DNA from 3 places in the Pseudalkalibacillus sp. JSM 102089 genome. Region 3 is predicted to be linked to each of the others. Evidence: riboswitches for the same ligand, from Rfam matches in the RefSeq annotation. Region 3 holds a riboswitch; each other region holds the start of a gene.
The links. Region 3 has a riboswitch for S-adenosylmethionine ahead of ABVF21_RS16825 (Na+/H+ antiporter NhaC family protein). Riboswitches for the same ligand answer to the same signal wherever they lie in the genome.
Positions count from the first base shown of each region.

Region 1 (4,208 bases), on a different contig from region 3:
AACGCTTCCGCCAAATTTTTCTACCTGATCTTCAACTCCTTTTACGTACTGGGAAGAAAATGTACCGAGGGATGCTTGCATAATCGCTGCTATTTTGATAGGTTTTTGAACTTCTTTTGGAATGTCTGAAGAAGTTTTAGACGCTTCTTCACCTGTGTTTGAAGTTGTCTCACTAGATTCCGTTGTGCTTGCTTCTGGTGTACTTACGGCATCTTGCTCATTAGTACAAGCAGCAAGTACGATGAGAAGAAGAATGGATAAAATAAGTCCTAAGCGTTTCATGAATGTACCTCCGTGTTTTTAGCGTGTGGCAAAGCAAGATGAGCAAGGTTTTCAGCGTACGGTGTTCGAACGATACCGTGCTCCGTAATGATTCCGCTGAGTAATTCATTTGGCGTCACATCAAAAGCAGGATTAAATACATCAATGTTCTCAGCTGCAACACGTTCACCTTTATAATGCGTAATTTCTTTCGGATCTCGCTCCTCAATCGGAATCGCTTCTCCGTTAGGGATCGAGTAGTCAATTGTTGAGATGGGTGCAGCAACATAAAAAGGAACGTTATATGCTTTTGCGATATGGGCAAGGCCAAGCGTACCAATCTTGTTAGCTGTATCACCATTTGCAGCAATCCGATCAGCACCGACTATAACTGCAGCGATTTTCTTCGTTTTTAAAACGTGAGCTACCATACTGTCTGTAATAAGCGTAACGTCAATACCAGCACGCTCAAGCTCCCATGCGGTTAATCGAGCACCTTGTAGAACTGGTCTGGTTTCCGTCGCAATTGCGGAGATGGAGAGACCGTTTTCCTTTGCCAGATGGAGAGGCGCAAGAGCCGTCCCGTATTTTGCTGTTGCGATCCCACCTGCATTGCAATGTGTGAGGATGGTATCCCCATCATTTAATAGCTTCAGACCATGTTCTCCAATCCGCTGACAGACAAGCTCATCCTCTTTATGGATGGTAAGTGCTTCGTGCAGAATCGCTTCTTTCATTTTTTTCACTGTCGGTAAGGAAAAGCTAGCTCGGATGATGCGATCAATCGCCCAAGAGAGATTTACTGCAGTGGGACGAGAGGAGGCAAGATATTTCCCTTGGTTGACTAGCGCTGTCTTAAACGCTGTTGCTTCGTTTGTTTGGACATGCTGACTCCAAAGAACAAGACCATACGCTGCGGCGATTCCAATGGCTGGTGCTCCGCGGACAACAAGGGCAGAAATGCTATTCCAGACATCCTCGATTGCCGTTTGCTTAAGGTAGATCTCTTGTTGTGGAAGCTGCCGTTGATCGAGCAGTAAGAGATGATCACCTTTCCATTGGAGTGATGAGATGACAGTCATTTAAATGACCTCCTTGATGGCTTTAATGTATTGTTCAATCGAAGTGATGCTTTTTCGGTCTAAAATAAGTTTTTTTCCAAGGGTAAGCGCCTTTTTTTCCACAGCGAGTTTTACTTTTGGATCAGTGATCGTCTCGATCTCTTCTACATGAGCAAGTCCAATCGTTCTTCGGATGATCTTACAGCCGGAAAATCCAATGCTATCGACAAAAATAGATTGTAGAAGAGCGTCTAGGTATCCTCTTGAATAACGATTATCTTCTGAGAGATGGTCGGCCCATAATGATCGGAAAGTAGATTCGAATACGTTCCAAACCTCAGTAGTGACGCCAAATAAATAAGCGAGGTATCCTTCTTTCTCTTCTTCTGACCTATGTGCCTCCTGCGACAGGATACTAAGCGCAATATTGGCGATAAAAGCACCGACATCAAAACCAGCTGGGCCATAGAAAGCAAATTCTGGGTCGATTATTTTAGTTGAACTTTCCGTAACAAACAGGCTACCTGTATGTAAGTCCCCGTGTATCAAAGCTTCTCCTTTTGTTAAAAAAGAGTGTTTGAGGGAGGCAACTTCAGTGAGGAAATCGTCATCTTCCCACAGCGATTCAACATCTGCTCGAAGCTCTTCTGTAAAGGCATTGCTTTCGGCATTGTAGAAAGGATCTGAAAATACGAGGCTTTCTGTTATGCCACATAAGTCTGGATTACTAAACCGTTTGGCAAGCTCTTTCTTATTTGCTGAACCAAGACCGTAATCAGAAGTGAAAAAGAGTGTATGAGCGAGATAGGTACCGACGTTTCTTGCAAGCTCAGGATATATACGACCTTCAATAAGTCCTTTTCTTAAAATAGTGTAAGTTGATAAATCTTCCATAACCGTTGCGGCTTTTTCCGAGTCATGCAAATAAACGATCGGAGAAAAGTCAGGAACGAGCGCGTGAGCTTGCTTGAGTGCCTCGCTTTCAATTCTGGATCGATCAAGTGTAAGCGGCCAGGATTCGCCAACGACTTTGGCATAAGGCAAGGCTTGTTTGACGATCCAGGATTGTCCTGTTTTCTTGTGTTGAACATGAAAGACATAATTTAAGTTGCCATCGCCAATTTCCTTTACATGAACGGGAGCGGTGCGATCCAAAAGCTTGTGATACTCTAAAAATTGCACTACGGTTTCTGTTGTAAACGGTGTGTACCCTGAAGTGATCTGAATACCCATGTAAAATTCCCCTTTCAACTATTTATGGTTGATGTATTGCATGAACATCGGAATTTCGGCATAAAAAAAGCCTCTTTCCGAAGAAAGAGGCTTGAAGATAGAGATACTTCACACCTCTTATCTTCCAGAATGAATATCATCCTGTTGGAAGTAGCACCGTGCCATTTAAGCCATCTTAATCTGGACTTAAAAATAGGTCGGTTGCTGGGCGTCATAGGGCCAAATCCCTCAGCCTGCTCTTGATAAGAGAAAGTTTATGAAATTATTTTACAATTTTTTCGCTTGAAATGTATGTTACAGAGAAAGGAACGTGTTTGTCAATAATATTTTGAATATTATTTATAAATATCTGGACGTCGATCTTCAAAGATAGGAATGCGATTCCGGATCGATGACATTTCCTCTTCGTCAATAGAACCTGTTAAAATAACTTCTTCTTCTCCTGCTTCTGCGATAATTGTTCCCCACGGATCAATGATCAATGAGTGTCCTCCAAACGCATTATCAGGATCTGCCCCGACACGATTACAGGCAATCACGTAGCACTGATTTTCAATCGCGCGACTGATAAGTAATGCTCGCCAATGATCGGTGCGTTGCTTTGGCCATTCTGCTGGTACGAACAAAACTTGGGCACCTTCAACTGCATGAAGGCGAAGCCACTCAGGAAAGCGAATATCATAACAAATGAACCCAGCGCATGGGAGTTCTTCAAGTGTAAAATGACTTTTTTCATTTCCAGAAACGAGGAACTTCTCTTCATTCATCAAACGAAACAGGTGCGCTTTGCTATACTCATGAACGAGCTGCCCATCTCGATTGAACACAAGCATGGTGTTCGTTACTTCGCCGTTATGATGCTTAGCGATGGAGCCCCCAACAATATTTACGTCGTTCTTTTTGGCGAGGCGAGATAGAAAAGCAATCGACTTTTCTGCATCAGTATCTCCAATTTCATCAAGGCGAGATAAATCATAACCTGTGGACCACAATTCTGGTAAAACGATGATATCTGGTTTGTCACTCACCGCCTTAGAAACAAGCTCTTCAACTTTAGAGAAATTCTTTTCTGGATTGCCGAAAGCAATATCAAATTGCAACAGGGCAAGGTTTTTCATTGAGTTGTCCTCCTTACATGTTTAGAAGTTGACCTTTACATGGTTGTGTATCCAAGATAACATAACTTATTAGAATTTCTCGAAAATTTTAACAGGATGTGATTCCATTTGAAACAATTTCAAACTTCAGATGCACTTAAACGTTTACCAGAACAATTCTTTGCGAAGCTTGCTGGAAAAGTGAACCGTTATGTAGAGGCGGGATATGACATTATTAACCTTGGACAAGGAAACCCTGATCAGCCGACGCCTGCTCATATTATCGAGTCTTTGCAGCAGGCAGCTGAAAACCCTGCATACCACAAGTATCCGCCATTTAGGGGACAGCCCTTTCTGAAACAAGCCGCGGCTGATTTCTATAAGCGAGAGTTTGGTGTTGAGCTTGATCCAGAGAAGGAGGTGGCCGTCCTATTTGGTGGAAAAGCGGGCCTTGTAGAAGTGAGTCAATGTTTGTTAAATAAAAGTGATGTGGCACTTGTTCCGGATCCTGGATACCCTGATTACTGGTCTGGAGTAGCAATGGCTGAAGCGGATA
Region 1 covers NZ_JBEWYW010000012.1:73,533-77,740, forward strand. The annotation lists gene ABVF21_RS19425 (sugar ABC transporter substrate-binding protein) at 1-282, opposite strand, end outside; gene mtnA (S-methyl-5-thioribose-1-phosphate isomerase) at 279-1,343, opposite strand; gene mtnK (S-methyl-5-thioribose kinase) at 1,344-2,555, opposite strand; SAM riboswitch class I at 2,670-2,804, opposite strand; gene ABVF21_RS19440 (carbon-nitrogen family hydrolase) at 2,891-3,673, opposite strand; gene ABVF21_RS19445 (pyridoxal phosphate-dependent aminotransferase) at 3,782-4,208, shown strand, end outside.
Region 1: another riboswitch for S-adenosylmethionine. It lies ahead of mtnK (S-methyl-5-thioribose kinase); the one in region 3 lies ahead of ABVF21_RS16825 (Na+/H+ antiporter NhaC family protein).

Region 2 (4,208 bases), on a different contig from region 3:
GTTAAATCATAATAAGTTGTATGAAGGACAAGCAGAAATAGGGAACTTAACAATAGTTTTCGCATCTCTCGCAACTCCTTCAGAATGATTTCCTTTGTACTACGATATGCTTGTCCTTCCATGATATGACAGATTTCCTAGTGAATTATCTTTTCTTTCGATCGAGTGTCGAGTAGAATACTAAGAGATGGGGAGATTAACTGAGTTACTCTTCATTAGAGCCTCACGTTAAAAGGAGACCAAAAACATGCTTAAAAAAGGATTGCCGTTTTTATTGTCGATGGTGTTAATGATGTCTATTATTCCTATGGTGGTACAAGCGGATGCGAGCGTCGGAGATGTTATCGTTACACTTGGTGAAGATCTATCTGAAGAGCAAAAACAGAAGCTAGTTGATGAAATGGAAGCTCCGGAAAATGCAATGACGGTAACGGTATCAAATGAAGAAGAGCATAAATATCTTGGGAATTATATAAGTAAAGCGCTAATCGGTACCCGCGCCTTATCTTCTTCTTCCATAACCATTGGTGAAAAAGATGCTGGTTTAAGCGTTGACACAAAAAATATTAATTGGGTAACAGATGAAATGTACGCAAATGCTTTAATAACAGCTGGAGTAAAAGATGCTGATGTTTATGTGACAGCACCAATGGAGGTTTCAGGTACGGCCGCATTAACTGGTTTAATCAAAGCTTATGAATTAAGCACAGATGAAGTGATACCTGAGGAGCAAAAACAAGTAGCAAATGAAGAGCTCGTCACTACTGCAAAATTGAGCGATAGTATTGGCGCAGATAAAGCAACGGAGCTAATGACTAAGATTAAGGATGAAATTGCTACAAACCCACCCGAGACGGAAGATGACTTAAGAACAGTTATCAAGCAAATTGCTAACGATTCAGGCATTGAATTGACTCAAGATGAGTTGGATGGTCTTGTTGAACTGTTTAATCGAATGAAAAATCTTGATATTGATTGGGATCAAATGAAAAGTCAGTTGCAGAACGCGAGAGAAAATCTAGACGATTTTTTAAATAAAGACGAGACACAGTCATTTATTCAAAAAATCATTGATTTCTTTATTGCGATTATTGATGGAATAAAAGGGGTATTTCAATCGTAAAGTGACAAGTGACTGAAACTTTCTTCCCTTTTGAACGTATAAGAGAAGAAGGAAAAGGAGGGAGCGAGGATGGAAATTCTATCTTTGCCAGCAGTTGGCTTTCTTATCGTCTTACTTAGCGTGCTATTCTTGTTTGCTGAGTTACTTGTTCGTGTAAAAGGTATTTTTGGATTGATCGGAATACTATTGCTCACATTTTATTTTAGTTTCCATCTTACTTCTTTATCATCAATTCTCTGGATGGGACTTGTGTTTGCTGTTGGTTTAGGCTTAGTTATTCTTGATGGGAAATTACTCAACGATGGTACATTTGGTTTGATTGGATTAATTATGATGGTTACAGCCGTGGCCATTCCTTCTCCAACTTTCCTTTATGGACTTCTCGTTTCAAGTGGTTTTTTAATTGGTACAGCTGCTTCATTCCTGTTTTTGCGTGTTTTCCCCGCACGCTCTATGTGGACGAAAATGACGTTAAAGGATCGGTTAAGCAGTGAAATGGGGTATAATTCCATGAACTCTGAGTATAAGAGTTTAGTTGGAGAATCGGCTATGACAATTACTCCATTTCGACCAAGTGGAACAATACAAGTCAATGAGAAAAAGTATAGCGCCATTTCTGTTGGAAGTTGGATCGATAAGGATACGGCAGTAGTTATTACGTCTGTAGATGGTACGCGTATATTAATAGAAGAGAAAAAAGAAGAAAGTAAACGCCATCCAATTTAAAATGGTCCCCGAGTCATAGATTCGGGGATTTTTTCATATTCTTTTCTAATCCCTTTATCCCGATCTCTAAACTAGGGTTGACATGTTGTTAGATAATAGTTAAGATTTAGAAAATAACTTATCAAGAGAGACCGAGGGACTGGCCCGTTGACGTCCAGCAACCTGCCTGATTGGCAAGGTGCTACTTCCAGCAAAATGGAGTCCATTTTGGAAGATAAGGTGAATTAAGGTAACCTGATCTGTCTTTCCAATTTGGGAAGGCTTTTTTCATTTATAAGCTTCTCCTCATGATTATTACGACAAAGGGAGGTTGCATGATGGGAACGAAAGACCAGAATTTTTCAGACGTTGCTGTACGCATAGAACGAATGCTAAGTTCGTTGAAATTTGGATCAATTACGCTTGTTGTTCAAGATGGGAAAGTTGTTCAACTTGAAAGAAAAGAAAAAGAACGACTTTAATATTGGCGCTGACTAGAGAAACTAGAGGCGATTCTAACCCTAAAGGTTAGAATCGCCTCTTTTTTTAAACTTTAAAATATATTTCCTTGATCGGAATTGGGAGGGTTAGAAATGAATTGGTTCTATGATAATTGGTCGGGAAAGGAACCTGAATTCAACGTTGAATCAGAAACGAAAGGGGCTCTTGAAGTTCTGAAGCGGGCGTATCAAATTTACCAAGATGATATTGTATATGCTTGTAGTTTCGGTGTTGAGGGTGTCGTTCTAATTGATTTGATTTCCCGAATAAACCAGAACGCGAAAATTGTTTTTCTGGATACAGGTCTCCATTTTGATGAGACTTATGAGCTAATTAATAAAGTAAAAGCCAAATATCCATCTCTAAATATTAAGTTAAAGCAACCAAAGGAGTCGGTCGAGGAACAGGCATTAAGTAAAGGAGATGCTCTATGGGAGCGAGACCCGGGACAGTGCTGCAATTTGAGAAAGATCATACCATTGCATGAAGAATTAGATCATGTAAGTGCCTGGATCTCAGGGTTAAGGAGAGAGCAGTCGCCACTCAGACAAAAGACAAATTATTTCAATAGAGATGATAAGTTTCAGGCGATTAAGGTTTGTCCACTTATTCATTGGACATGGAAAGATGTTTGGAGGTACGTGTACGAAAAGGATTTACCATACAATCCCCTGCATAATAAAGGCTACCCAAGTATAGGATGTGCGGTATGCACTGAAAGCGTATTGGAAGGTAGTGATTCTAGAGCTGGGAGATGGGCAAATCAGGAAAAAACGGAATGCGGCTTGCATCTTGATTCAGCACCAAATCGGTGACGGTCATGACAACCTTAGTTATTACGGTGGCTCTCTTTTTTGCTATGAATATTGGCGCTAGTGGAGCTGCGGCATCGATGGGAGTGGCTTACGGGGCTGGAGCGATTAAAAGAAGAAGTGTAGCACTGAGTGTTTGTGCGATTGGGATTGTTGGTGGTGCCACATTAGGTGGAGGTAATGTTATTAAAACAATGGGGAGTGGCATTATACCTTCTTCCGTACTCAGTCTAAAGGTTATCTTGATTATTTTCATTTCAGCTACAACAGCGCTCTTTCTAGCAAATATGATGGGGATTCCATTATCAACAAGTGAAGTTACTGTGGGCGCAGTGGTAGGAGTTGGTATTGCTTACCGTGCTTTGTACTTTCAGAATGTGATGTTCATTATGTTGTTGTGGATCGTTATACCAGTTATTGCTTTTGCTACAGCTCTCAGTGTGGGGAAATTTTTAGGTCTTTTAAAACAAAGAATCAAACTTACTTCAAATTGGCAAAAGCCACTCACCATTTTTTTAATTGTAGCCGGTTTTCTAGAAGCTTTTTCAGCAGGAATGAATAACGTCGCAAATGCGATTGGACCGCTAGTTGGAGCGGGTGTTTTATCCCTTTCTCACGGGGCATTTCTTGGGGGAGCTTTTGTTGCTTTAGGTGCTTTAGTATTTGGTAAACGTGTTATTGAAACGAATGGTTATCGCATCACAAAGTTTTCACTTGGTGAAGGTTGTGCTATATCAGGTACGAGCGCTGGACTTGTGATTGGAGCTTCCTTATTTGGGATTCCGGTGCCGCTTACCCAGATTACCACCTCATCGATCATTGGTATTGGAACGGCTAAAGATGGATTTCAGCTTTGGCAGAAAGATGTCATTACGCGAATGATTAAAGTTTGGGCAGTTTCACCGGTTTTTTCTTTAGTTATTTCTTATAGTATGATCAAACTTTTTTTAGAAAGTGATTTATATACATTAATTGCAATTGGCAGCGTTATTCTAGCGACGCTTGGGTCAGGAAGTTTAATTCGATCGATTCGCTCTCAAAAGGGGACATTACAAGACGAAGGAAGC
Region 2 covers NZ_JBEWYW010000004.1:248,490-252,697, forward strand. The annotation lists gene ABVF21_RS11900 (hypothetical protein) at 1-65, opposite strand, end outside; gene ABVF21_RS11905 (DUF1002 domain-containing protein) at 248-1,123, shown strand; gene ABVF21_RS11910 (NfeD family protein) at 1,193-1,849, shown strand; SAM riboswitch class I at 1,965-2,070, shown strand; gene ABVF21_RS11915 (YezD family protein) at 2,167-2,310, shown strand; gene ABVF21_RS11920 (phosphoadenylyl-sulfate reductase) at 2,422-3,144, shown strand; gene ABVF21_RS11925 (inorganic phosphate transporter) at 3,150-4,208, shown strand, end outside.
Region 2: another riboswitch for S-adenosylmethionine. It lies ahead of ABVF21_RS11915 (YezD family protein); the one in region 3 lies ahead of ABVF21_RS16825 (Na+/H+ antiporter NhaC family protein).

Region 3 (4,208 bases):
GGCTCAGATGCGCTGCTTCGTGCCGTTTCATACACAAAGGCCGGTACGGCACTGCATAGAAGTAAACTTGTGGGTGGTCATAAAGCATAGAAGGGGGAAGAAGCGTGATACGTGATCGCGGAAATATAAAATGGACGTCAATGATGTTACCTGAGCATGTGAAAGAGCTAAGAGATTGGAAAACCGAAGAAAAAAGAAGTGGAAAGCCGGTACTTGATGAACAAAAAATGGCGGAAATGAATGAAACGATATGTGAAGCAATGGCCGTTCACAACTCGCTTTGTTTTCAATATTTTAGCGGAGGTGAAACGAAAACTCTCTTTGGATATGTGCACTATGTAGATCCACTTACGAAAGAACTGCGTATTATTGACCATAATGAAAAAAGGACAACGATAAAGCTGCTGGACCTTGTGCACGTAGAGTTAGAATGAAAAAATGGAATATCCTCTCGGTTGTAAAAAAGTTTTTCATTTCAGGATTGGGGTAAAATAAGTATAAAGTCAAACCTGAATAAGTGAGACCATCCTTTCTGGTTAGAAACGAAGAGTAAATCAGATCAGGTGAATTTAAAATCCGGAGTGAGATGAAAGATGCTATTAGCTCAAAATCTTAAACAAAATACGGAAAAGATCAAAGGAATTGATATTCACTATGAATACTATAGAAATGACACAGCCGTCGATCGGCCAGTATTAACGCTTCTTCACGGTTTTCTATCGTCGAGCTTCAGCTTCAGAAGATTGATACCATTATTAACAAAGGCATATACTGTTGTTGCCATTGATCTTCCCCCGTTCGGAAAAAGTGAAAAGTCTAATCGTTTTGTCCACTCTTATCATAATTATGCGGAAGTGGTGGTTGAACTTTTAGAAAGGCTTTCAATTGATCATACTGTTATGATCGGCCATTCTATGGGTGGGCAAGTAGCAATGAGAGCCTCGGCTATGAAAGATGATCTCGTTAGTAAGAATATTTTACTGTGCAGTTCAGGATATCTTGAAAAGGCTAAACAGAGTCTAGTGTATACATCGTATTTACCTTTTTTCTCGGTATACTTGAAAAGGTGGCTTTATCGAAAAGGTGTCAGAGGAAATTTGCTTAATTGTGTTTATGATCCTTCCCTTATCGATGAAGAAATGATGGATGGATATATCCAACCTTTCTTCAATGAGGGTATCTTTCGGTCATTAGTTAGGATGATTCGAGATCGCGAAGGAGATTTGTCAGAAGCTGAACTAAATCAAATTCATACACCTAGCCTACTAATATGGGGAGAGAACGACAGAGTTGTGCCTTTGAAAATTGGGAAGCGTCTCAGTAACGATCTCCCAAATGCTAAACTGATCATCTATGAAAAAACTGGTCACCTTCTACCAGAAGAAAAACCGGCATCGATTATGAAGGATATTGAGTGGTTTTTGGGAAAATAAAGATTGATCTAATGCAAAAATTGGTAGTCATACAAAGCTTGAACCAGACTAGTTAATCAGGTAAACTCCTTTAAGGATGAGGAGTTTATTTTGATGCAGTTAATCAAAGTTGACTCATCAGAATAATGCGTGATAAAGTAAAGCTCGTTATGAAAAAGTAAAATGAAGCATGCGCTCATTGATAATTGTATATTTCTTATTAAGAGAAGTGGAGGGACCTGGCCCAAAGAAGCTTCAGCAACCTCTGATCATCAGAAAGGTGCTGCTTCCAGCAAGAGAAATCTTGAGAGATAAGTGCAAAAGCCTTCTTCTCTTGAAGTGGGCTTTTTTTATTGAGACAGAATAAAAGATGAAGGAGACATGAATAATGGAGAAAGAAATAAAGGGGAACGGCCTGGCTTTACTTCCTCTTGGAATATTTATTGTGCTTTTTATTGGTACAGCTATCATAACAAAGGACTTTTATAGTATGCCTGTTATTCTCGCTTCTCTAATTGCGGCGGGCGTAGCTCTTTCGATGAATCGAAAAGAAAGCTTTATGAAAAAAGTGGAAGTGTTTTGTCGTGGAGCAGGTAATACGAATATCATATTAATGATTTTAGTCTTTTTACTGGCTGGGGCGTTTGCCGGAACAGCTGAAAAAATTGGAGCAGTAGATTCGATTGTTAATTTAGGTATATCGATTCTACCAGCTAATCTTTTAATCGTAGGTTTATTTGTTATTGGCTGTTTTATTTCTATTTCGATGGGTACATCGATGGGAACAATTGTAGCGCTTGCTCCCATTGGAATTGGAATTGCAGAGCAAACCGGAGTTGCCCCGGCGCTGGCTTTATCAGCAGTCATAGGTGGGGCAATGTTTGGTGACAATCTTTCTATGATTTCAGATACTACAATTGCGGCAGTACGCACACAAAATACGCAAATGAAAGATAAATTCAAAGTAAACTTTTTTATAGTCTTGCCAGCTGCTATCGTAACAGCCATTATATATGGTGCTTTAACGATGGGAGAGCAAGCAAAGGTTGGAGGAGAACACGCATTTAATTTCGTTACAATTATTCCTTATTTAGGTGTACTGATCGCAGCGATCGCTGGTGTTAATGTTCTTATTGTACTTGTAAGTGGTACCTTATTTGCTGGGATTGTAGGTTTATATAACGGAACATTTGGAATGAGTGGACTGATCTCCACGGTTACAGAGGGCATAAAAGGGATGGAAGACCTTGCCATGATTGCTCTTGTCATCGGAGGGATGATTGAAGTCATTAAGCATAACGGAGGAATACAATACGTATTGGACAAAATCCTGAGCAAAGTAACTTCTCGTAGAGGAGCAGAGTTTGGTATCGCCGGTCTCGCAAGCGTGCTTGATTTATCAACAGCTAACAACACCATTTCGATCATAATGGGGGGGCCACTTGCGAAAAACATTTCCGAAGAATATGGGGTAGACCCACGAAAGTCTGCTAGTATTCTTGATATTTTCTCAGGTAGTATACAGGGCATGCTCCCATATGGGGCACAGGTGCTTGCAGTAGCAGGTCTTGCGTCGATTTCGCCACTCGCTCTACTACCGTATTCAATTTATCCAATCCTCATTGCTATTGCAGGAATTATTGCGATTTTCATCAACTATCCCTCTTTTTCGAAAAAGGGCTAAAGTGATAGTGAACAGAATCTTGAATTAAAATTTGATATGAGCATTTAAAAAGCAGGTAGCTCAAATTTGGGCTACCTGCTTTTTTTTATTATCCTTCGATTTGTTTTTGAAGATGCACAATTCGTTGAGGAAGAATGTACAAGTATTCAATAAGTGAATCTAGTAAGTCGATAATTAAGTTGGCCGTTTCTTCACTTGTAGCTTTCTCAAGACAAAGGAGGTGATTTAAATTACTACCTTTGCCTAGTAGGTGTCCTAGTTTTACAATTGGTTCTTCTAAATCAATCTGCTTAGCAAGTGTTTCTAGCTGTTTAGAAAGTGGCTGTCCTAGCTCATTTTCAGAAAGAAAACTACCTGTAATGCTCTCAAGAACACGATTAGCCATTACAGCCGTTGCAGTCCAATCCTTCATGTTATGTACATTCACTGCTGAGCGATAAACACGCTCAAGGTCATCGGGTAATCTAGCTGTGCTAGTCAGTCTGCCGAGCGGCTCTCGTGTAAAAGAGGTTTGATGCACGAAAAGCTCAACTTCTTCTCCGCGATCATTATGGGACGTTTTAATGAGTATGAAAAGCACAGCTTCTTTACAAATAGAGCAGCGAGAAAGCGTGGAGAACACAGCCTGATTAATTTGGTAATCGAACTTCAGTTGAAATGAAGCGTCGTTTCCACATTCTGGACATTCTGTATTAGCTGATTTTGGAAGCTTTGTTTGTCCGTATTTCACAACCGAATTAATAGTAGTCTGTTGTATCTTTCTCATCATATACCCCCTGGATCGATTTTGAGCAACTTGTTGTGGATTGTGTATCTATTCTTACATTTAATCATTGAGTTTATTTATTTTGAATTATAAAAACATATCATCAACTTATAATTTTCGCCCCTAATGGAAATTTAAGGGGGTTTGAAATGAATTACTTGTATGGAAATGGAAAAACGAATCAAAAGTCCTTTCTTGAAAGAGAGTAATAAAGTACCAAAATTGTGAATTTATTGACAGATGTGGCGAGCGAATTCTACACTATAGTTTAATGAACGATAGGAGGTATGACTATGGAACAACACCTTTGGAACCAATTATGGAAAGAACATGATCGAGCAAAAGA
Region 3 covers NZ_JBEWYW010000008.1:146,970-151,177, reverse strand. The annotation lists gene ABVF21_RS16840 (DNA polymerase thumb domain-containing protein) at 1-90, shown strand, start outside; gene ABVF21_RS16835 (YolD-like family protein) at 105-434, shown strand; gene ABVF21_RS16830 (alpha/beta fold hydrolase) at 594-1,433, shown strand; SAM riboswitch class I at 1,627-1,730, shown strand; gene ABVF21_RS16825 (Na+/H+ antiporter NhaC family protein) at 1,801-3,096, shown strand; gene ABVF21_RS16820 (hypothetical protein) at 3,185-3,862, opposite strand; gene ABVF21_RS16815 (SLC13 family permease) at 4,156-4,208, shown strand, end outside.